Regions from separate parts of the Marinomonas sp. 63XJN7_7_ISO-PGPR-S23-202 genome, predicted to be linked through region 2. Evidence: predicted binding sites of a transcription regulator. Region 2 holds the regulator's gene; the other holds the start of a gene.

Region 1 (12,175 bases), 2.2 Mb from region 2:
ATACAGTAAAAATGTTGGCCCAAGCATCGATTCCTGGAGCGAGTTTCAGCCATTAGGCGTTGTCGCGGGGATCACTCCCTTTAACTTTCCTGCCATGGTGCCGCTTTGGATGTTCCCCATGGCCATTGTGTGTGGCAATACCTTTGTATTAAAACCTTCCGAACGGGACCCAAGTGCCGCACTGCTACTTGCCGAGCTATTACATGAGGCCGGCTTGCCCGCCGGGGTGTTTAATGTGGTTAATGGTGACAAAGTGGCGGTAGACACCTTGCTGGAAGACAAGCGTGTGAAAGCGGTGAGCTTTGTGGGTTCTACACCGATTGCCGAATACATTTATCAAACTGCCTCTAAACATGGCAAACGCTGTCAGGCATTGGGTGGTGCGAAAAACCACGCCATTGTGATGCCGGATGCCGATATGGATAACGTCGTCAGCCAGTTGCTGGGGGCGGCCTTTGGTTCCTCTGGTGAGCGTTGTATGGCATTGTCTGTTGCGGTCACCGTTGGTAAAGCGGCTGGGGATGCGTTGATCGAAAAAATGTCGGCGGCCATGGCGCCTTTAAAAGTAGGCGAGTATTCCGATGCGAAAAACGACTTTGGCCCTGTCATTACCAAAGAGCATAAAGATAAAGTCGTTGGCCTGATCACCAGTGCCGAAGAGCAAGGAGCTAAGGTGGTGGTTGATGGTCGTCAAACGGTTGTTAAAGGCTATGAAAATGGCTTCTTTGTGGGGGCAACGCTAATAGACAACGTGACGGCTGAAATGGAAAGTTATCAGCAAGAAATTTTTGGTCCGGTGTTACAAGTTGTGCGGGTGGAGACCATGGAAGAAGCGATGCAGTTGATCAACGACCATGAGTATGGCAATGGCACTTGTATCTTTACTCGCGATGGGGAAGCGGCCCGTTACTTTTCTGATCACATTGAAGTGGGGATGGTGGGGATCAATGTGCCTCTTCCTGTTCCCGTGGCGTACCACAGCTTCGGCGGATGGAAGCGTTCGTTATTTGGGGATCTGCATGCCTATGGTCCGGATGGAGTACGTTTTTATACCAAACGAAAAACCATCACCCAGCGCTGGCCTTCTGCAGGCGTGAGAGAAGGCAAGAGTTTCGCCTTTCCGTCTTAATTGATTTATCGATGATCCTGTATGAAAAATGGTCGCGCATTTGTCGCGGCCATTTTTTTATGTCTTATATAAGATGAAGGGCGGGATTCTACTATTGAAAAAATCAGTGGTATAGTGCCTAGAAGAACACTTATTGTCAGCCAAAAGTGTTGTCTGTAAGCGTAGATTATTAGAAGAGCTGGTTGAATGACTATGGATAAGAATAATCAGACCCCTTTTGTGGTACTGGCGAGAACCCTCATGCTGTGTGCGGTGTTTTTATTGACCAGTTGTGCCTCAGAACCATCACATATTGATGATGTTGCCGCTAAAGACCCTTTACGAATTTATGTGAGCGGTAACAAAGCCTATCTATCCGGTATTCTTGGTAGGAATCTAACCGAACAGCTGAAAAATATGATACGCAAGCACCCCAATGTGACGGATTTGGTTCTGGTCGATATCCCCGGCACGGACGATGAAGAAGCTGTTATGGAAAGTGCCCGCTTGATTCGCTCTCTTGGTTTGAATACTCATATTGCTCGAACTGGTTATGTACTCTCCGGTGGAGTGGATTTGTTTTTAGGTGGGGTAAAAAGAACCATTGGGGCGGGCGCCGGCGTGGGGGTGCATACGTGGATTGATGAGTCGGGTAAATTGCCTAAAAATACCGATGTGAGTGATTCCATCAATGCGACCTACATCAATTTTTATTTGTCTATGGGGGTACCCGAACGTTTTTATTGGTTTTCTCTAAAGGCGGCACCAGCGGATCGGGTATATTTTCTCTCTCCAGAAGAGATGTACGATTACAAACTGATTACCGAATAAGCTATGCTTTCTTAAGGTGGAAATTGATTTTTGATAAAAGTAAGACGGAGGGGAAATGGAACAGATTGAGCTTTTTACCATTGAAAGCCCCTGCCGTGGTATCTGTGTGAACAGTGCTAAAGGGTTTTGTAAAGGCTGCTTGCGTAGCCGTGAAGAACGCTTTGAATGGTTTTCTTTATCAAATGAGGCACGGTTTATTATTTTGGAGCGCTGTAAACAGCGCCGCCAACGTTTACTTCGAGCCCGAGAAGAACGGCTTAATCAGCATTCTGAAAAAGCCTTACCCTATGGTATGGATGAAGAGATAATCGAAGATCAGGGGGGCGAACCCCCAGTCGAGGCCGAATTATTTGAGTTAACGCAAGAACCCTTCTATTAACCCTGCTTTCTGTCCCATCTACCGTTAGCGATCAAAAATCGCATCGAGTGCTTCCGATAGCCGATCCACACCAATCACCTTCATCCCTTCAATGGGCTTCTTAGGGCAGTTGGCTTTAGGAACAACTGCCTTGGTAAAGCCATGTTTGGCGGCTTCACTGATGCGTTCTTGCCCTGACGGAACAGGACGAATCTCACCGGACAAGCCTACTTCACCAAGGACGACCAAATCATGGGGTAATATCTGGTTTCGAAAGCTTGATACCACGGCTGCAATGGCCGCTAAGTCGGCACTGGTTTCTAATACCTTAACGCCACCGACGACGTTTAAATAGACATCTTGATCAGCCGTCAGTAACCCCCCGTGTTTGTGTAGGACGGCCAGTAGCATTGCCAGACGATTATGATCAAACCCTACAGTGACTCGCCGTGGATTACCCAGTGCGGAGTCATCTACCAAGGCTTGCAGTTCAACGAGTAACGGGCGAGTGCCTTCCCAAACGACCATCACCAGACTGCCCGCAGCAGGATGATTGCTGCGATTTAAGAAAATAGAACTTGGGTTTTTGACTTCTCGTAAGCCATTTTCCAGCATGGCAAATACCCCCAGTTCATTAATCGCGCCAAAGCGGTTTTTCATGCCGCGTAAGGTGCGAAAGCGAGAGTCTTCCGATCCTTCCAATAACACCGAGCAATCTACCATGTGTTCAAGCACTTTTGGGCCGGCCAGTGAACCATCTTTGGTAACGTGTCCAACAAGCAAGACTGCGGTTTGGGTTTGTTTGGCGAACCTAGTGAGTACAGCGGCACTTTCGCGTACCTGTGAGATGCTGCCTGGAGCCGATTCCACTCCATCTAAGTGCATGACCTGAATAGAGTCAATGACCATGACTTTCGGTTTAACTTGTTGGGCGATGGTTAGGATACTTTCAACATTGGTTTCAGAAAGCATTTTTAGATTTTTGGTTGGCAAACCTAGCCGTTGAGCTCGCATAGCCACTTGCTGTAAGGATTCTTCCCCCGTGATATAAAGGGCGCTTTGTTGTTGCGCCAGCCAACACATGGTTTGTAATAACAGGGTGCTTTTCCCAGCGCCTGGATGGCCGCCAATCAGTACGACACCACCAGGAACGAGTCCGCCGCCGAGTACCCGATCAAACTCGCTTGCCCCTGAACTAAAGCGAGGTACATCCCCTAAATCGACTTCGGATAGATCCTGAATGCCCGTAATAGATCCGGCATATCCTTGATAGCGTGGGTCTTGACTGGCAGAAACGCGGGCAGATGTCTTGCCTGAGGTGAGTTTGATTTCCGACAAGGAATTCCACGCGCCACAGGCTTGGCACTGTCCCTGCCATTTTGCGTAGTCTGCGCCACATTCGTTACATACAAAGGCTGTTTTTGCTTTGGCCATAATGGGTCTTCTGTCTTTAAAAAATATCATGGCCTTAAAAAGGCCATGATCTAGGGATGACATATTTAGTTTACTATGGGTAATAGCCGATTCTAACCCAAATCTAAATCCTTATTCCCTTTCCATTGAATGGAGTACAGATCCAAACGTCGATCTTTCAGGTTGTTTACTGACCCTTCGCTGCGGGTTTGTTTGAGTTTGTCCAAGTCCAAATCAGAGAACATCAGCATTTCGGTATTCGGGGTGGTTTCCGCCATGACCGCATCGTGTGGATAGGAGAAGTCGGATGGGGAAAAAACCGCCCCTTGGGAGTATTGCACATCCAGATTTTCGACTTGTGGCAAATTGCCGCAGCTACCGCAAATCACCACATAGCATTCGTTTTCAATTGCGCGGGCTTGAGCACAATTGCGCACACGTAGATAGCCGTTCTTGGTATCCGTCCAAAAGGGCACAAACAAAATGTCCATATCTTGCTCAGCCAGTAAACGGCCCAATTCAGGGAATTCCACATCATAACAAATCAAAATGCCGATACGCCCTGCATCGGTGTCAAATACGCGCAGTTCATTGTCTCCTTGGATAACCCAATCGCGGCGTTCGTGTGGCGTAATATGGATTTTACCTTGTTCTTCAATGGTGCCATCGCGGCGGCACAAGTAACTCACATTGTATAAATCATCCTCTTCAATCACGGGCATGGAGCCGGTGATGATATTGATGTTATAGCTGACCGCCATTTGCGACATTTCCGTGAGAAACAGCTCGGTAAAGCTTGCAAGAAAGCGTACCGCCTCGGTCTGATTGGTTTGATCAGGGCTTAACCCCATTAAGGGCGCATTGAAAAATTCAGGGAAAAGGGCGAAATCACTTTTATAGCTCGATAACGCATCAATAAAATATTCCACTTGCTTGAGTAGCTCTTCAACATTTGCTACCTCACGCATTTGCCATTGTACCGCGCCAATACGAACTTGGGTTTTACGGGATTTAATGACGGTTGTTTCTGGTTCGTAAAAGATGTTTTTCCATTCAAGCAGCGTCGCATACCCCTCCGATTTCTCATCTTCAGGCAAGTAGCTTTTTAATAAGCGTGTTACTTGAAAATCGTTAGAGAGTTGGAAAGATAAAATCGGATCGTAAATTTTACGATCGCTGACGGCTTCTAAGTATTCTGCGGGGGTCATCTCATCAGAATGTTCGTGATAGGTCGGGATACGACCACCCGCGAGGATCGCTCGCAAGTTATGTTGGCGGCACAGTTCTTTACGTGCCTCGTATAAGCGACGTCCTAGTCGGAAACCACGATATTCTGGATGAATTAATACATCCAAACCGTACATGGCATCGCCGTTACGATCATTGAGAATGGTTTCTTTCTTTCCGATAAGGTCTTCGTAGGTATGGGGGTTACTAAAACGTTGGTAGCTCACTTGAACCGAGAGCGCGATACCAACGATATCCCCATGGTCTTCAAGACAAATTTGTCCCTCAGGAAAGTCGTTAATGAGTTTACTAATGGTGTGCTCAGACCAAGCCCCACCGATGTCGTTATAGACTTGGTCCATCAGTTCTTTTACTTGTTCGTAATCCGTATGTTCTATATTACGGATTTTTAAATGCATATCTTCAAGCATAATGGCCTCTATGGTGTCTTTTGGACAAGTCTTACTGTTATGTGGATGAATGTCACTTTATAAAGCGTTAATTCTGCTTTTATTCCCTAAAAAAGAAAACCCCGCCGAGGCGAGGTTTTGTATGAGCAGTAGCAAATCAGTGAAAAAGAGAGCTAGCTGAACGTGTTAGTTTTTGGCGAATTCAGGGTAAGCTTCCATACCACATTCAGACAAATCAACACCTTCGTACTCTTCTTCTTCAGAGACGCGAACGCCCATGATGGCTTTGATGATCAACCAAACGATCAAACTAGTGACAAACACCCAGACAAAGATAGTCACTGCACCAGCGATTTGGCCAAAGAAGGTTGTGCCTGTGTTTGTTAGAGGCACAGCTAATAGACCCCAAAGACCCACCACACCGTGAACAGAGATGGCACCTACTGGATCGTCTATTTTCAGTTTGTCTAGCGTCAGGATGGCAATAACGACTAGGAGACCACCAACAACACCAATGAGTGTGGCACCAATAGCAGAAGGGGTTGAAGGTTCAGCCGTGATGGCCACCAAGCCTGCCAATGCGCCGTTCAACAACATGGTGAGATCCGCTTTTCCGAACAAAATACGAGCGAGCAATAGAGCGGCGACAGCACCACCCGCAGCAGCGGCATTGGTATTTAAGAATACTACAGCAACGGAGTTAGCACTGACGATATCACCAAGCTTCAGCACAGAGCCACCATTGAAACCGAACCAACCCATCCAAAGGATGAAGGTACCCAGTGTCGCCAGTGGTAGGTTTGCACCAGGAATGGCGCGAACTTCGCCATTTGGACCGTATTTTCCTTTACGAGAGCCCAGTACAAGTACGCCAGCCAATGCCGCAGACGCGCCTGCTAAGTGGACGATACCAGAACCTGCAAAGTCAGAGAAACCAAGGTCACCAAGGCTATACATACCGAATACAGAGCCACCGCCCCATGTCCAGTTACCTTCCATAGGGTAAATGAAGCCTGTCATTACAACGGCAAAGACGAGGAAAGACCAAAGCTTCATACGTTCTGCAACGGCACCGGAGACAATGGACATGGCCGTAGCAACAAACACAACTTGGAAGAAGAAGTCAGAGGCATCGGCATAGACCGAGCCGCCATCGAAGCCCGCTTTAGCGGATTCCGCCAGCACGGTGCTGACCAATGTATCGGCACTGCTGGCACCATCTAACTGAATGCCAGATAAGAACCAAGTGCCACCATACATAATGGCATAACCGCAGACCATATACATGATACAAGCAATGGCGTACAAAGCGACGTTTTTAGTAAGGATTTCTGTGGTGTTTTTAGAGCGGACAAGTCCCGCTTCTAGCATGGCAAACCCCGCTGCCATCCACATAACCAAAGCACCCATCACAAGGAAGTAAAAGGTATCCATGGCATATTGTAATTCGAAAATATTGTTTTGCATTTTTCGCCCCCCTTAAAGGCTTATAAGAGTCGATCGTGGATCAGACTGCGTCTTCGCCAGTCTCGCCTGTACGAATACGTACGGCTTGCTCAAGGTTAACGATAAAGATTTTACCGTCGCCGATTTTGCCGGTATTGGCTGCATTTGAAATGGCTTCCACCACTTGGTCCTTCATATCGTCGGCTATGGCAAGCTCGATTTTCACTTTTGGTAGAAAGTCCACAACGTACTCTGCGCCACGATAAAGTTCGGTGTGGCCTTTTTGACGTCCGAATCCTTTTACTTCTGTCACGGTAATGCCTTGCACTCCGATTTCTGAAAGGGCTTCTCGAACATCATCGAGTTTGAATGGCTTGATGATGGCAGTGATAAGCTTCATATCCACATATCTCCTTTAAAAAGTCTGGCTTAGTGTCGTGTTGCAGGTAAGTCTCTCTATTCAATATGCGTGCCACAAATGACATCAGTCGGAATGGTCAAGGTTTTGTAGGGATTGTAAAGAAAATAAGCAAGCAATCAGATAATTTTTGCTCTTTTTTGGTGCAAATTAGGTGGGTGTGACACGGTGTTTGTGCTTTGTGCTGGTGCGTTGGTTGAGTTGGAGTAGAACCTATTTTAAAGGAATTTGACTATCTCCTTGCTCTTAATGATGAATATCGCTAATGGTTTGAGACTGACGAAAGCGCTTATCGCTACTGCTGCTCGTTTATGGTTTAAAAGAAGGAGTGGGGCTGCACAAAAACTAGGCATGCCCGGTTTGATGGATTGTGTGCTTTGTAAATTTTCTATGTCATAAAAGGATAACTTTGAGACGCTTTGTCTTATGATCTTTATACTTTTAGACAGGAAAAGAGGCCATTCTTGGAAAGAGTATTGGATGAATAAGGTGTGGTTTGGCTTTCTTGGCGGCTTCTTCTTAGAGAATGCCACTGAGTCATGTTATTGTTAGTTTGTCTAGATTTTACTTACTTATATATGCACAGCAAACAAAAGGGGAGATGGCGAAATGATTGATCAATTTATTAAGCAACTGGGTAGTGGACTTGAGCAAGCAGCTGAGACTTTAGGGAAGTTACCCAAAGAAGAAATTCGCGCTCAGTTAGACCAGGTTGCACGTAACACATTGAAAAAAATGGATTTGGTAACGCGCGAAGACTTTGAACTACAGTCTGCCATGCTGGCGAAATATCGAGAACGTTTAGTTGCACTAGAGGCTCGTATTGAAGAATTGGAAAAGGCCGCAGCGGCACCCGCTAAAAAAGAGCCCGCAAAAAGAACCACAACTAAAAGAGCACCCGCGAAGAAGGCCGCCCCTAAAGCTGAGGCGACTCAAGAGAAATCCACAGACAAGTCTGATGAAAACAAGACTGATGGAGACAAAGCAGATACAAAAGACGCGTAATGTATTGGTGGGGTTATTGCCAGCCTTGTTTCCAATGGTCAGGTGACTTGAGATCCTGCCATGGAATTGTGTACTGTGTATGAGTGAGGACGGCCTCGATGACGCATTGCGTGATGATCTCTTGGTCGTCTCTTATAAGCTCTGTGACAAGAAAATGCTTTTCTTTCTGTTGTGGCGATGTGGATGTCCACTTTGATAAAAGTAGCTTTTTGGGATTAATTTGATTCATAGATGCTTGCATGCCTTCATTATTGTCTCGTGTTCTATTCGATACGCAGGAGCGCGAAATTCGGATGCTTATCGTGACAAAAAAGAGGTTGAGTTTACATAAAGAATAACGAGATCAAGGAGTGATCGTGAGTTTAGCCACAATATATGGCCGCGCCCGTGTTGGTGTTGCCTCCCCTCTTGTTACCGTAGAAACCCATATTTCCAATGGGTTGCCTTCTCTAAACATTGTTGGTTTACCAGAAGCTGCCGTTCGTGAAGCGAAAGATCGTGTGCGTAGCGCCATCATTAACAGTCATTTCGAATGGCCGACACGGCGCGTCACCATTAATCTTGCACCAGCTGATTTGCCCAAAGAAGGGGGGCGGTATGACCTTGCCATTGCGATTAGTGTGCTAGCGGCGTCGGGGCAGTTGGAAGAAGTTAATTATCGTGATTACGAATTTATTGGTGAATTGGCGCTGTCCGGTGAGTTAAGAGGCGTCTCAGGATTATTACCTTCTGCTATTGCGTGTCATCAAGCGAACCGACAATTGGTGTTGCCCTCAGAAAACCAACAAGAGGCGGCTCTGGTAGAAGGGGATGCGGTTCATGCCAATCATCTCACGCAAGTGACCGCTCACTTGCTAAAACATGCCCGTTTACCTGATTGTGTACCTGCGCCGCCAGAGCCTCTGGCTTTAGATCATAAGGACATGAAGGATGTAAAAGGCCAATATCAAGCTCGTCGAGCCCTAGAAGTGGCGGCGGCAGGACGCCACAATTTACTGTTTATTGGGCCGCCAGGGACAGGTAAAACCATGTTGGCGTCCCGCTTACCTGGCATTATGCCGGCCATGATTGAAGAAGAGGCATTGGCGGTTGCTTCAGTTCAATCGGTTGCTGGACGAAAAATGGGGGCCGAGTGGCATTGGGGGGAGCGGCCCTTTCGCTCGCCTCATCATTCGAGTTCTGCCGCCGCTCTGGTGGGCGGAGGGTCAATACCGAAACCGGGAGAGGCGTCGCTAGCACATTGCGGCGTATTATTTCTTGATGAGCTGCCAGAATTTGATCGAAAAGTACTTGAGGTGCTTCGTGAACCATTAGAAAACGGGGAAGTGCATATTTCCCGTGCCCGTGGTCAAGTAACCTACCCGGCACGTTTTCAGTTGGTGGCCGCTATGAATGCCAGTAATGAAGCCTACAGCGGTGAGCAAAACTATTATCAGTCCAGTGCCAGTCAAAAATACTTAAAGAAACTGTCTGCTCCGTTTTTAGATCGTATTGATTTGCATGTGGAAGTGCCGCCTCTGCCATCGGGGGTTTTGGTTAACGCCCAAGAAGAAGGGGAAAGTAGTGAAAGTGTTCGACAGCGCGTAGAAAGAGCCGTCGCTAGGCAGCGGGAGAGACAAGGTGTGCAAAATGCCTTGTTGAGTGGCCGCCAGCTAGAAGCCATCTGCGCATTGAGCGACGAGGACAAACAGTTTATGCAGCAAGCGTTGGAAACATTAAAGCTCTCAGCTCGCGCTTATCATCGTGTTTTAAAAGTGGCGCTGACGCTAGCAGATTTGAGTGACTCGCCAGTCACCCGTGCCCACTTAATGGAGTCGTTGAGTTATCGCAAAATGGAGAAAACCTTGAGTGCGGTGGTGTCTTCATAGTGTGGTTGAGGGCGGATTTGCGATGAGAAAAACGCTTTTTACTGAGCTGGATTAATTTTTGCTCAGAGTTGTTATCATTTCGTTACAATTCGTGTTCTTATAGGCTACTTGTTAATGCATGGCAATGTCGAATTTATTATCTGACGCCAAAGCAAATATCGTTTTGTATGGAGAGATAGATAGTGTTTCTGCGACTTTTTCCTGTATGGGCTGTGTTGCTCAGCGTAGTAGCGTTTTATAAACCGGCTTGGTTTAGTGGTTTTGAAGACGAGATTGTCTCTTTACTAACCTTAGTTATGTTGGCTATGGGTTTAACGCTGACACTTGAGGATTTTAAAAAAGTCTTAAAGAGTCGTGAAGCGTTGCTGGTTGGTGTCTTACTGCAATTTTTGATTATGCCATTTGTGGCGTTTTTAACGGCCTACTGCTTTGGCTTTGGTCAAGCTCTCACCATCGGCATGTTACTAGTGGGCAGTGTCGCTGGCGGCACCTCTTCGGCTGTGATGTGCTATTTAGCGAAAGGGGATGTGGCCTTGTCCATTTCTATGACGGCAATCACCACTTTATTGAGTGTCGTATTAACGCCTCTTTTGATGTCGTTTATGGTCGAACAAAGTGTCCACATTCCAACGGTTTCGAATTTTTTGTATGTGTTAAAAATCATTTTGTTGCCCGTGACAGCGGGGGTATTGATTAATACCTTGTTTTATAAAGCCGTTCGTAAGGCTGAGCCACTTTTGCCTTATGTTTCTATGATCGCGATTATGTTGATCATTGCGATTGTGGTATCGGCAAGTGTGTCTCGTTTGGCCTTAGTTGGCCCTACTGTCGTTGCTGCTGTCATCCTCCATAATGGCATAGGGCTCGGGCTAGGGTATTGGGTTGCGTATTTGCTTGGTTTTGATAAACGGGTATGCCGTACCATAGCCTTTGAAGTTGGCTTACAAAATTCTGCTTTAGCGGTAACACTCGCGTTTAAGTTTTTTACACCAATTGCGGCGCTTCCTGGTACCGTGTTTAGTATTTGGCACAATATTTCTGGTTCTTTATTAGCCAGTTATTGGGGGCGAACTGATGTGGCTAGCGATACTTGCCCTAACGCATCCTCTGTGGATCAGGCTGTGGATGTGCTCTCAATAAGAAAACGCATAAAATAGCGATAGGAAGCTTGTGCGAGAACCGTCAGAGTCAGGTACACTTAGCACTGAAATGTTAACGCCGTTAAGCCAGAGTGTGTCATGAGTGAATCCCTTCCATCCATATCCCAGCGTTTGAGAAATCTGAACGAGCGACAGCTAGACGCTGTAAAAATGATCGATGGTCCTTTGCTGGTGTTGGCTGGTGCCGGTTCCGGTAAAACGAGCGTTATTACGACGAAAATTGCTTATCTGATCCAAACCTGTGGTTTTAAAGCCAATAGTATTATTGCCGTCACCTTTACGAATAAAGCCGCCCGTGAAATGAAAGAGCGTGTCGTGGGGATGTTGTCCAAACAAGAAAGCCGAGGTTTAAGTATTTCGACTTTCCATACACTTGGCTTGAACATTCTTCGCAAAGAGTATCGCAAAGCAGGGCTTAAAGAAGGCTTCACACTATTTGACGCGCAAGACTCGTTAAGCTTGATTAAGGAGATTCTTGATAAAGAGTTTAGTGGCCAAACCGACTCCGCCGCGTATTGCCAAAGTACAGTTTCGAATTGGAAAAACGACTTAACCACCCCGCAAGAAGCCATCACGAATGCCGACACGGAAGAGTTTCTGCTCGCAGCGCAGGTGTATGCACAATATCAACGCTATTTGCGAGCCTACAATGCTGTGGATTTTGATGATTTGATCCTGCTCCCTGTGAGTTTGTTGATGGCTGATGAAGCATTGCGAGATAAATGGCAGAGAAAAGTGCGTTATTTGCTGGTGGATGAGTGCCAAGATACCAATGCCAGTCAGTATGAATTGATTCGTTTATTAGCCGGATTTCGTCGCTGTTTCACCTTAGTGGGGGACGATGACCAATCCATTTACGCCTGGCGGGGCGCACGACCAGAAAACCTTGAACGCTTATCAACCGACTATCCAAACTTGAAACTGGTTAAGC
Region 2 (12,175 bases):
CGAGCCAGCGGAGAGGCAATTTTAGCTAACGCACTCGCGCCTTCTGGTGAACAGTTAATCAAAGAACTGCGCTTTTGAAAGTCATAAACGCCAAGTGGAGAAGAAAAACGCGCGGTACCAGATGTTGGCAATACATGGTTCGGCCCCGCGCAGTAGTCACCCAAGGCTTCTGGTGTATGTCGACCCATAAAAATGGCACCTGCGTGACGAATCTTCTCGGCCCACTTTTCAGGTTCATCGACCGACAACTCTAAGTGCTCTGGCGCAACAATATTCGCAATATCCATGGCGTCATCCATGTCTTTAACATGCACAAACGCACCACGATTTTCCAAGGATACTTTAATAATGTCACGGCGACTTTGCGTTTCAATTAAACGCTCCATAGACGCTTTAACATCATGAATGAATTGCTTATCAGGTGAAATCAAAATAGCTTGAGCGTCTTCATCATGCTCTGCTTGAGAGAAGAGATCCATGGCAATCCAATCTGGATTGGTTTTGCCATCACAGACCACAAGAATTTCAGACGGCCCAGCAATCATATCAATACCAACTGCACCAAACACCATACGCTTGGCTGTCGCAACAAAGATGTTACCAGGACCAACTATCTTATCTACTTTAGGAATAGACTCTGTGCCATACGCCAGTGCTGCCACTGCTTGCGCACCACCGATGGTAAATACACGATCAACGCCCGCGATGTATGCAGCCGCTAGCACAATGTCATTCACAAAACCATCTGGTGTCGGTACCACCATAATAATTTCGCCAACACCCGCTACTTTCGCAGGCATCACATTCATCAATACAGAAGAAGGATAAGCGGCCTTACCGCCAGGCACATATACCCCAACACGATCCAAAGGCGTCACTTTTTGACCAAGAATCGTCCCATCTGCTTCTTGATACTGCCAAGAAGGTTGTTTTTGACGCTCATGATAATCATGGACGCGCTTAGCTGCTGCTTCTAAACTGGCAATCAGCTCGTCACTCACTCGCAACTTGGCAGCGGCCATTTCTTCACGGGAGATCTCAAGCTCAGCGGCAGACGCCACCTGACGACGATCAAACTTATTGGTAAATTCAATAACCGAGGCATCACCCTGTTGGCGCACCTGATTCACAATATTGGTTACCGCATCCTGTACTGATAAATCAGACACAGAATCCCATGCTAACAAGCTCTCCAATTCTGCTAAAAAACCGTCAGAATCCGTGGAGAATTCTCTAATATTCAGATTCACTACTTATCCTCGTTATTGTCAACTGCACGACGAAGCATCTCGATAATTGGTTCAATTTGGGCATACTTTGTTTTATAGGCCGCCTTGTTGACCACTAAACGGGTACTAATATCGGCAATAAAATCCCTTGGTTCTAATCCATTCGCTTTTAAGGTGTTGCCCGTATCGACAATATCCACAATCAAATCAGCCAAGCCCATGATAGGAGCCAACTCCATCGCCCCATAAAGCTTAATCACATCAGCCTGAATGCCCTGTTCAGCAAAATACGCCTTGGCAGTCTTAGAAAACTTAGAGGCGACCTTCAAACGGCGAGCCGGCAGAGCTTCACCCACCACACCTGCCGTCATTAAGCGACATTTTGCAATCTTCAAATCCACCAACTCATACAAATTTTTGGTGGTGGCTTCCATTAATACATCTTTGCCCGCGACACCAAAGTCCGCCACGCCATGCTCGACATAAGTTGGCACATCCGTGGCTCGCAAAACCACTAACTTGATATTGTCATGGTTGGTATCAAAAATTAATTTTCGGCTTTTATGAATGTCTTCCGCTGGAATAATATTGGCTTTTTCCAATAGCGGTAGGGTTTCATGTAAAATTCGCCCCTTAGAGAGGGCGATAGTCAAGGTATTACTCATATTAATCTACTACTCGTGAAATTTTCGCGCCCAAAGAACCAAATTTTTCTTCGATACATTCATAACCGCGATCAATGTGGTAAATACGATCAATCTTTGTATCTCCCTCTGCCACTAAAGCAGACAGCACCAAGCTTGCTGACGCACGCAAATCCGTCGCCATAACGGGGGCCCCTGTTAGCTTTTCGCAACCGCGAACGATGGCAGTATTGCCATTGATCTCGATATCAGCCCCCATACGAACCATCTCGTTCACATGCATAAAGCGATTTTCAAAAATATTTTCTACAACGCTACCAACGCCTGTCGCGACAGAGTTAAGCGCTACAAACTGAGCCTGCATATCCGTTGGAAAAGCAGGATAAGGTGCGGTGCTAATATTAACCGCCTTAGGTCGCTGGCCCGCCATATCCAACTCGATCCAGTCATCGCCACAAGTCACCTTCGCACCAGACTCTTCCAATTTTGCCAGGACCGCTTCTAATGACTTCACATCGGTATCAATGACACGCACTTTGCCACCAGTAATGGCTGCCGCGACCAAGAATGTGCCCGTTTCAATGCGATCAGGCATAACTGGATAGGTGGTACCATGCAGGGTCTCTACGCCCTCAATGGTAATGGTATCTGTCCCCTGCCCTGTTATCTTGGCTCCCATCGAAATCAAGCATTCAGCAAGATCCACCACTTCTGGTTCTTTGGCCGCATTCTCTAAAATGGTTGTACCTTCTGCTAACGTCGCCGCCATTAATAAGTTCTCTGTTCCGGTGACAGTAACCTTATCAAAGAAAATTCGCGCACCTTTTAGACGACCATCAACACTGGCAACAATATCGCCACCTTCCACTTCAATCGTTGCCCCCATGGCTTCCAAACCACGCAGATGTAAATCAACAGGTCGACTCCCTATAGCACACCCACCAGGCAAAGAAACGGTTGCTTTACCAAAATGACTGACCAACGGCCCTAAAACCAGAATTGAGGCACGCATTGTTTTGACTAATTCATAGGGCGCTTCTGAATTGTTCAATGTCGAAACATCCAACTGAACACTCATCTTTTCATCAACCACCACACCACACCCCATGGAGCCTAACAACTCTAACATGGTCGTAATATCATGAAGGTGCGGTAAGTTCTTAATTGTGATTAACTCTTTTGTTAGCAAAGTGGCAGCTAGAATAGGTAGAGCCGCATTTTTAGCACCTGACGCACGTACAACACCATTGAGCTTAACACCACCGGAAATCAGTAGTTTATCCATACATTCCACTCTCTTTTTAGAATTTATTGTGCGCTGTATTGCTGTGGCGTCAGTGTTTTCATGGTGACGGCATGAATTGCGCCGCTAGAGATGGCATCTTGAAGATGAGCATAAACAAGCTGCTGTCTTTTTACGGTAGACATACCCTCAAACTCCGAAGAGATAACGATAATACTAAAATTACAACCTTCACCTTCGGCAATGACCTTGCAATCGTTGATAGTGGATTCTAAAAGTGCTTTAACTTCACTTGCGTTCACAGTCACTCCAGTTTTTTAAATATTTACAGATGAAGACATTCTACCCTAGTCTTACCAACTTCTTAACACCCATCCTTACAACTCAGCGTAAAAAAGCCGTCTGTTTTCGCAAGTAATCTTTGATCGAGCAGTCAAAAACAAAAAAATCCGAATTCAGCACAAAGAATTCGGATTTTTTATTTGAAATCAGTGAGCAAGAACATTCAGTGCCTTGCTGATTTACATGCAAACTAGGACTGTTTTTTAGACAAAGAATCCTTCCAAGCTGTGATGGCATCATCAATATTGTATCTATTTTGCTGCATCATCACACCAAACTGTTTGCGGAAGGTCAGTCCAAAATTGATATTACTAACCACCACATTACTCAGTTTCCAGTTATTGTTGCCATAGTCTTCCATGTAGAAGTTAATATCAATCACCTTACCGTTTTCCCGCTGAAAGGTAACATCCACTCTAACTTCATCACTACGATTTTGAGGACCTAATGGCAATACTTTAATTTTGTTAGGGTCTAAGTCCAACAAAGAGCCACCATAGGTTTTCAACAAGGTTTCCTTAGTGACGGTGGCAAAACGCACTCGCTGCTCAGGAGTCGCTCTACGATAGTACTGACCCATCACTCTCTTCGCGAATTCATCAAAATTAACCACTGGAGTGAGAATTTTATCTACTTTTTTGGACAATAACGCAGGGTTGTTTTTAAGCTCAGCTTTATCGGCCACAATCTGAGTGCGAAACTCGTTAACAACCTTAACGACGGTATCACGAGCGCCCTCATCGTTATCCGCCCAAACTAGGGACGAAAACAGCGCCCCTACTAAAAACATCACGTTTATTATCTTTGACATGGTCTAAGTACTCCAATTCATTACTTTTTCGAGTCAGACTGACTAGTTTTATTAAACAAGAACTGACTAATTAAATTCTCTAACACCAAAGCAGATTGAGTATCATATATCTGACTGCCATTTTTCAGTACTTTCTCATCCGCCCCGATCGTAATACCGAGGTACTTCTCACCCAGCAACCCACTTGTCAGGATAGCGATGGAACTGTCTACAGGAATATTGTTGATATCCGAATCGATTGCCATGGTGACTTTTGCCATGTAAAGCTTTTTATCATAGCTAATGGAGACAACATGCCCCACCGTAACACCGGCAATGGTTACTTTGGCACGATCTGTCAAACCACCGATATCATTAAATTCAGCCACAACCTGATAAGTATCTTTTTTGCCAGTAAACGCCAATCCGCTTACTTGTATGGCAAGATAAACAAAAGCCACGACCCCCAAAACAATGAAACAACCTACCAATAACTCAACGCGCTTACTTCTCATCCTAAAAATCTCCAAACATCGCAGCGGTTAAAATAAAATCTAATGCTAAAATAGACAATGAACCCAAAACGACGGTTCGAGTAGTCGCTTTCCCAATCCCTTCTGATGTCGGAACACATTCATAGCCCTGATAGACAGCGATCCAAGTCACCACAACAGCAAATACTACCGCTTTGATTACGCCATTCATGACATCCGTATCAAAGTTAACGGATTGCTGCATAAGGGTCCAAAACGCCCCATCACTCACACCAAGCCAACCAACAGAGACAAGCATACCGCCAATGATACCCGCCGCCGAAAATACAAAACTAAGCAAAGGCAAGGAAATCACACCAGCAATAAATCGCGGCGCAATCACACGACGTAAAGGATCCACCCCCATCATTTCATAACTGGAGAGCTGCTCTGTTGCCTTCATCAAACCTATTTCGGCAGTAAGCGATGACCCAGCTCGACCAGCGAACAACAACGCCGTCACCACAGGTCCCAATTCACGTAACAAAGACAAGGCTAACAATTGACCAACAGACCCTGATGAGCCAAATTTTGCCAAAATACTATAACCTTGTAGGGATAATACCATTCCGATAAAAGTACCGGATACAATGATAATAACCAGAGACAGCACGCCCACTGAATACAACTGGCGAATCAAAAGATTAATAGATTCCCCTAATCGAACAGGTAAACGCACAAGACTTTGAACAATAAATATTCCCGCTCTTCCAACTGCCTCCAGCCAATCTAAAAAACCAGCGCCCAAAGAAATCAAACTATTTATCATCTTTGACTCCTCTGTTCATCAGCAACACTTTCCGGATAATGAAATGGAACAGGACCATCAGGCTCCCCATTTAAGAACTGTTTTACTTGCGCATCATCAGAGGCACGAATATCGCTGGGTGTCCCTTGAGCAATGACATAACCACCAGACAAAATACAGACATGATCTGCAATGGATAAGGACTCTTCTACGTCATGGGACACCACGATTGAAGTAATACCAGACCCATCATTTAATTGACGAATCAGCTCGACTAGAACCCCTTTAGAAATGGGATCTTGACCCGTAAATGGTTCATCAAACATAACCAACTCAGGGTCCAATGCGATCGCCCTAGCAAGAGCGACACGTCTAGCCATCCCCCCTGACAATTCAGAAGGGAATAACTTTGCCGCACCTCGCAACCCCACGCTGTGCAATTTCTCGAGCACAATACCTTCGATTTTACTCGCATCAAAATTGGTATGTTCTTGCAGAGGAAAAGCGACATTTTCAAAAACAGACATATCACTGAATAAGGCACCACTTTGAAAAAGCATACCCATTTTCTCTCTGACTTTATATAAATCTGAACGAGACAAAGAATGAATATCCTGCCCATCAACAAAAACATGACCACTGTCTGGATAAAGCTGCGCAGCGATTAGCTTTAAGAGAGTCGTTTTTCCGGTTCCACTTGGCCCCATCACAGCGGTGATTTTTCCACGAGGAATATCCAGCGACACATCTTCATATATCACCCTCTCCCCTCTTGAAAAGCGAAGATTCTGTACTTTTATATACCTATCCAGCACGGACTCACCTATCCTTTCCCAATATAATAGTTGCTGATACTAACACTCGCCCTTATAAAATAGAATCGCGCAATAAACGGAATCGAAATTGTTTCAAAGATCAAGTCTTGAATTTACACAGCAAACCTCATTAAATGGGACATCTTTTTGATTCGAGAGTAAATAAGAGGTTATGCTGCTGTTTTCCGCTGCTCTAATTGCAGGCTTAGTCTTGCTGGTTATTAGTTCTGATAAATTCATTGAACATGCGGCACTCGTTGCCGAAAAACTAGAAGTGAGCCCCATTGTTATTGGAGTAATCTTGGTGGGACTGGGCACCTCTGCGCCCGAAATGGTTGTGTCGGCGATTGCATCATTTGATAATGCGCCAGGCATTGCTATCGGTAACGTATTAGGTTCTAACATTGCCAATATCGCGCTGGTTTTCGGCGCCACTCTGTTGTTCTCCGCCGTCCCGGTTACGAAAGATTTGATGCGTAAGGAGGTCCCCCTTGTTTTAACCATCACCCTGGTTACTGGCTGGTTACTTCATGATGGTACCTTAAGTTTTTCAGACGGTATCGTATTAGTTTTCATGTTTATTATCATGATGATCGTCATGCTAAAAGGCAGCAAAAACCTTGAAGAGCAACTTTCCAGTGAGCTCCCCGAGGATGATGGCAGCCCTGTCGGCAAATCCCTATGCATTTCACTTGTCAGTCTAGTGGTTCTGATAGGCAGCTCGAAACTGCTTGTTTGGGGAGCCATCGGTATTGCTTCCGCTCTTGGTGTCAGCGACATGGTGATTGGTTTAACTATCGTGGCCGTCGGCACCAGCCTACCTGAGCTAGCTGCATCAATCAGTAGTGTACGTAAAGGCCATCATGATATCGCCATTGGCAACATCTTAGGTTCAAATATGTTCAACTTGGCGACAGTGTTACCACTGCCCGCGTTAATCGCACCAGGCGTGATTGATCAAACCACATCGGGACGAGATTTCTATTGGGTTCTAGGTTTAACGGTTGCCTTGTCCTTACTCATCTATGGATTTGCCAAAACCAAAAACCAAAGCATTCCTCGCTGGATAGCCATTCCCTTACTCGTTTCGTACGCTGTCTATATTTTCTTCGTTAGCACAGGGGATTCTGTCTAATGATCAAAGCAAGCCACAAAAAACTACTACTGGGGGCTGGCGGCATTGCGATCGTTACTCTTTTTTTCTGGGCTGGCTCATCTGATAATAAAAATTTGCTTCAAACCGACAATCTGAGTAGCACCCCCGATTACTTCATTACAAAAATACACGCCACAGAATTTGACCAAGATGGCAAACTGATAGAAACCTTAACCGCAGATAGAGCTCTACATTACAACAAAGGTGCAAGGACACTTCTCGAAAACCCAAAGGTAAAAAGAGTTGAAAAAACGGGGAACTGGGAAGCACAAGGAAAAAAAGGGATAATTGAAGATGGCAGTAGTGATATTCTACTAACTGATGATGCATCAGCCGTAAAACATTACGTAGACTCACCAGACATCACACTAACAGCGGACAATATTCGTTATTTAGATAAACAGCAGTCACTTACGAGTACAGGAAATGCAAAAATATACTCAACACAAGGCGAAACATCTGCCGATGTCATTGTCACTTATATCAACACAGAAGAAGTTAAAATGACAGGATCTGTAAGAGGACAGTATGAAGCAACACATTAAGGTATGTACTTTCTTAGCCGGCTTATTCGTAAGCCAATGGGTACTAGCGCTTCCAGATGATACAAGCAAACCATTAAATATACAGTCCAATCAAGCCCATTTTGATCAAAAAACAGGCGAAGCCGTCTATACAGGTGACGTATTTGTAAAACAAGGTTCGATTGAAATTCAAGCCCAGTATCTGAAAGTCATCACCAATCCTAAGACGCGTAAATTCACCGAACTCATTGCAACGGGCCACCCTGCCAAATTTAGCCAACAAATCGATTGGCAAGGTAATATGATGATTAGTCGTGGTAATAAAGTCATCTATAAAACCGCTCAGTCCAAAGTGGAAATTTTTGGGGACGGCTACTTAAACAGAATGGATGACAAAATCACCGCCGACCATATTGTCTACTACATCAAAAATGGCACCTTCAGCGCCGAGAAAGAAGGATCAGGCCGAGTTTCCATGACGCTACAGCCACAAACCGAAAAAAAACAAGCATCACCACAGAAAAAAGAGAAGTAAATGGCCGTTTTAGAAGCAAAAAATCTCGCAAAAAGTTATAAAAAACGCCAAGTGGTTAAAGATGTTTCCCTCTCTGTCGAATCAGGCCAGGCGGTTGGCTTACTCGGACCGAATGGCGCGGGTAAAACAACCTGTTTTTATATGATCGTTGGCATGGTCACCAATGACGCCGGCGGCATCTTTATCGATGGCCAGGACATCACCAAATATGCCATGCATACCCGTGCTCAAAAAGGCATAGGCTATCTCCCGCAAGAAGCGTCTATTTTTAGAAAAATGTCGGTAGAAGACAACATTTACGCCATTCTTGAAACACGAAAAGAGCTTAATAGAGCCCAAAGAAAAGAGCGATTAGAAAGCTTATTAAAAGAATTTCATGTTACTCACATTCGCTCTAACTTGGGTATGGCGCTGTCTGGGGGGGAGCGTCGCCGAGTTGAAATCGCCCGGGCACTCGCGATGAACCCCAAGTTCATATTACTTGACGAGCCATTCGCTGGTGTGGATCCTATTTCAGTGGGCGATATAAAGCTCATTATCAGGCATTTACAAGAAAGTGGTATTGGTGTGTTAATTACCGACCACAACGTCAGAGAAACTCTCGACATCTGTGATAAAGCCTACATTGTTGGTAATGGACACATCATCGCATCAGGGGATGCCGATACCGTTATCAACAACGAACAAGTGAAAAAAGTCTACTTAGGTGACGACTTCCGCTTATAACCTCTTATTTTTGCAACTCAAAGGGAGTAACATGCATAACTTGTTCCATCTTTCTTACTTTCAACTTAACGATAAAAGAGTTGCTCTATGAAGCAGTCTTTACAATTAAAGCTTGGTCAACAACTGACCATGACGCCACAGTTGCAGCAAGCCATTCGTTTACTGCAGCTTTCAACGTTGGATCTTAAACAGGAGATCCATGAATTTTTAGAGTCTAATCCGCTACTGGAAATTGATGATGAGGAATACACTTCTAGTGATGCCCCATCAGCATTGAAAGAACGCGATAGTGATAGCGACAACACACACGCGTCTGAAAAAAAGGTTGAGTCAAACAGCAGCGAAGAAGCAAAGGTCGAATCAGAATGGACCGATAGTATTCCAGAAGAGCTATCCATTGACAGCGATTGGGACGATACCTACCAAAATTCAGCAGCGTCTGTCAGCCACTCCAACAGCTATGAAAATGATGGGGATTTTGAAAGTCGTAACGCACCAGAAGAAAGCATTCAAGACCATTTAATTTGGCAGCTCAACCTCACCCACATGTCAGATAGGGATATTGAGATTGCTTACGCCATCATTGAGTGTGTTCAGTCCGATGGGTATTTAAGCATTTCCCCAGATGAAATTTGGGAGTCATTGACCTCTGAACTTGAAGACCTTGAGCTTGATGAGGTCATTGCGGTTCAACACCGCTTACAACGTTTTGATCCCGTTGGTGTATGCTCTATTGATCTGCGTGATTGCTTGTTAGTTCAATTAGAACTGTTCCGCGAGCACCCTTTGTATAAGAGCACCTATAATTTAGTAGACAACTATCTCCCTCTGCTTGGTAATCGAGATTTCACTCAATTAAGCCGAAAAACAAAACTAAAGGAAGAATCGCTCAAAGAAGTGATTGAACTGATCCAGCAACTTAATCCTCGACCAGGGTCCATCATTGACACGGACGATACCGATTATGTTATCCCCGATGTGTCTGTACGAAAACGCAATAACGTCTGGCAAGTTGAACTGAATAATGACGCTCTGCCACCGGTTAAGATAAACGAAACCTACTCCGCCATGGCAGCAACAGCTTCCACATCAGAAGATGTCACGTACATCAAAAACTCCTTGCAAGAAGCAAAATGGTTCATGAAAAGCTTGCAAAGCCGCAATGAAACTTTACTAAAAGTCACTAGTTGCATTGTGAATCGACAGATCGACTTCTTCGAACTCGGTGAAGAAGCTATGAAACCTATGGTGCTTCATGATGTCGCAGAAGAGGTCGGCATGCATGAGTCTACTATTTCTCGAGTAACCACACAGAAATACATGCATACTCCTAAAGGCATTTTTGAGCTGAAATATTTTTTCTCCAGTCATGTCAATACCGCTTCTGGAGGGGAATGTTCTTCGACCGCTATTCGAGCTATGATTAAGAAGCTCGTTAGCGAAGAACCAGCCAAAAAACCGCTTAGTGACAACAAACTAGCCAGTATTTTAGCGGAACAAGGTATTCAGGTTGCTAGGCGAACTGTAGCAAAATATCGTGAGGCGATGAATATTCCGCCTTCCAATGAACGCAAACGACTCATCTAATACGGATACATTTCTTTATGCCTTTGAAATCTATATTAAAAGCTGAACTCGTTATCGCCAAACAAGATATTATCAGCAAGAAACGCGTACTAGAAAGTATTGCTGAAGTTGCATCAAACCGGTTACATTGCGACAACGAAGCAGTTTATGATGCATTACTAGGACGTGAAAAACTTGGCAGTACTGGCATAGGCAATGGCATTGCCATCCCCCATTGCCGTTTGGAGAGTGCCAACCACACAGCTCTAGTTGTCATGTCATTGCAATCCGCCATTAATTTCGACTCCGTGGACAAGAAAAATGTGGATTTAATTTTTGCTTTGATTGTGCCGCCAAGCGAATGCGACAACCATTTATCGACCCTATCAGAAATTGCCGAGCTGGCGCAATCTACCGAAAAACTCAATAAATTAAGAGCGGCCGAGACCAATCAAGCCCTTCTTACTGAGTTAGAATCATTATTGAATTAGATTTAATCTTAATTAAGGAAAAAGGTATGTTGGAAGAGTCTGTCACCATTATCAACAAACTTGGCCTTCATGCACGAGCCGCAGGAAAACTAGTCGAAACCACTTCTCGCTTTTCTTGCGATGTTACCATCGAGAAAGACGGGCGTAATGTCGATGGTAAAAGCATTATGGCAATGATGATGCTAGCTGCTGGCAAGGGCACGGACATCACCATTAAAACCAATGGTGAAGATGAAGAAGATGCCATCAAGGCCATTATTGCATTAATCAATGATCGCTTTGGGGAAGATGAATAAGGACAACAATGCCAGATAAAAATACACTCGCCCACCTACAAACGGTCACAGAGTCTTTAGAGTCTGGCGCCACATTACAAACGCGCTATTTATTAAATGGCGCTTTACCCGCACAAGATGTTGCTAGCCTTTTAGAATCCTCTCCCCCTAAAGAACGTAAGCAGCTTTGGGAACTCATTGAAGACAAAAACCAAGGCGAGGTTCTTCAATACCTAAACGAAGACATACGCCTACAGTTTCTAGAGAATATGAGCACCCAGCGGGTGGTTGCCGTATCTGAACACTTTGAAAGCGATGATTTAGCCGACTTACTGCAACACCTGCCAGACAAGGTGGTAAGTGAAGTCCTCTTATCCATGCCTCCTCAGGACAGACTAAGAGTTGAGGCCTTATTAAGCTACTCGGAAGACTCCGCCGGTGGCTTAATGAACACAGACACCATTACCATTCGCCCTAACGTCACCTTGGACAGAGTATTTCGTTACCTTCGACAATATAAACAAATTCCTGACATGACAGATAGCCTGTTAGTTGTCA

The links. Region 2 encodes sigma-54, which starts transcription at its own class of promoters, with help from an activator protein. Its sites were predicted from a motif close to TGGCACNNNNNTTGCTNT; they were not measured.
Region 1: the regulator sigma-54 is predicted to act here: its motif matches at 7,251-7,268, upstream of glnK (P-II family nitrogen regulator).

The regions. Positions count from the first base shown of each region.
Region 1 is NZ_CM149677.1:729,277-741,451, forward strand. Features, by position in the region: gene AC0VYG_RS03320 (CoA-acylating methylmalonate-semialdehyde dehydrogenase) at 1-1,129, shown strand, start outside; gene AC0VYG_RS03325 (COG3904 family protein) at 1,316-1,939, shown strand; gene AC0VYG_RS03330 (DUF1289 domain-containing protein) at 1,995-2,318, shown strand; gene radA (DNA repair protein RadA) at 2,343-3,731, opposite strand; gene AC0VYG_RS03340 (GNAT family N-acetyltransferase) at 3,824-5,371, opposite strand; gene AC0VYG_RS03345 (ammonium transporter) at 5,534-6,814, opposite strand; gene glnK (P-II family nitrogen regulator) at 6,855-7,193, opposite strand; gene AC0VYG_RS03355 (accessory factor UbiK family protein) at 7,821-8,216, shown strand; gene AC0VYG_RS03360 (TIGR02450 family Trp-rich protein) at 8,230-8,457, opposite strand; gene AC0VYG_RS03365 (YifB family Mg chelatase-like AAA ATPase) at 8,573-10,084, shown strand; gene AC0VYG_RS03370 (bile acid:sodium symporter family protein) at 10,267-11,241, shown strand; gene rep (DNA helicase Rep) at 11,323-12,175, shown strand, end outside.
Region 2 is NZ_CM149677.1:2,885,102-2,897,276, forward strand. Features, by position in the region: gene hisD (histidinol dehydrogenase) at 1-1,250, opposite strand, end outside; gene hisG (ATP phosphoribosyltransferase) at 1,250-1,894, opposite strand; gene murA (UDP-N-acetylglucosamine 1-carboxyvinyltransferase) at 1,896-3,158, opposite strand; gene AC0VYG_RS13405 (BolA family protein) at 3,182-3,418, opposite strand; gene AC0VYG_RS13410 (MlaC/ttg2D family ABC transporter substrate-binding protein) at 3,649-4,269, opposite strand; gene mlaD (outer membrane lipid asymmetry maintenance protein MlaD) at 4,290-4,763, opposite strand; gene mlaE (lipid asymmetry maintenance ABC transporter permease subunit MlaE) at 4,765-5,550, opposite strand; gene AC0VYG_RS13425 (ABC transporter ATP-binding protein) at 5,547-6,290, opposite strand; gene AC0VYG_RS13430 (calcium/sodium antiporter) at 6,517-7,479, shown strand; gene lptC (LPS export ABC transporter periplasmic protein LptC) at 7,479-8,045, shown strand; gene lptA (lipopolysaccharide transport periplasmic protein LptA) at 8,029-8,559, shown strand; gene lptB (LPS export ABC transporter ATP-binding protein) at 8,560-9,285, shown strand; gene AC0VYG_RS13450 (RNA polymerase factor sigma-54) at 9,373-10,872, shown strand; gene AC0VYG_RS13455 (PTS sugar transporter subunit IIA) at 10,890-11,342, shown strand; gene AC0VYG_RS13460 (HPr family phosphocarrier protein) at 11,369-11,638, shown strand; gene mgtE (magnesium transporter) at 11,647-12,175, shown strand, end outside.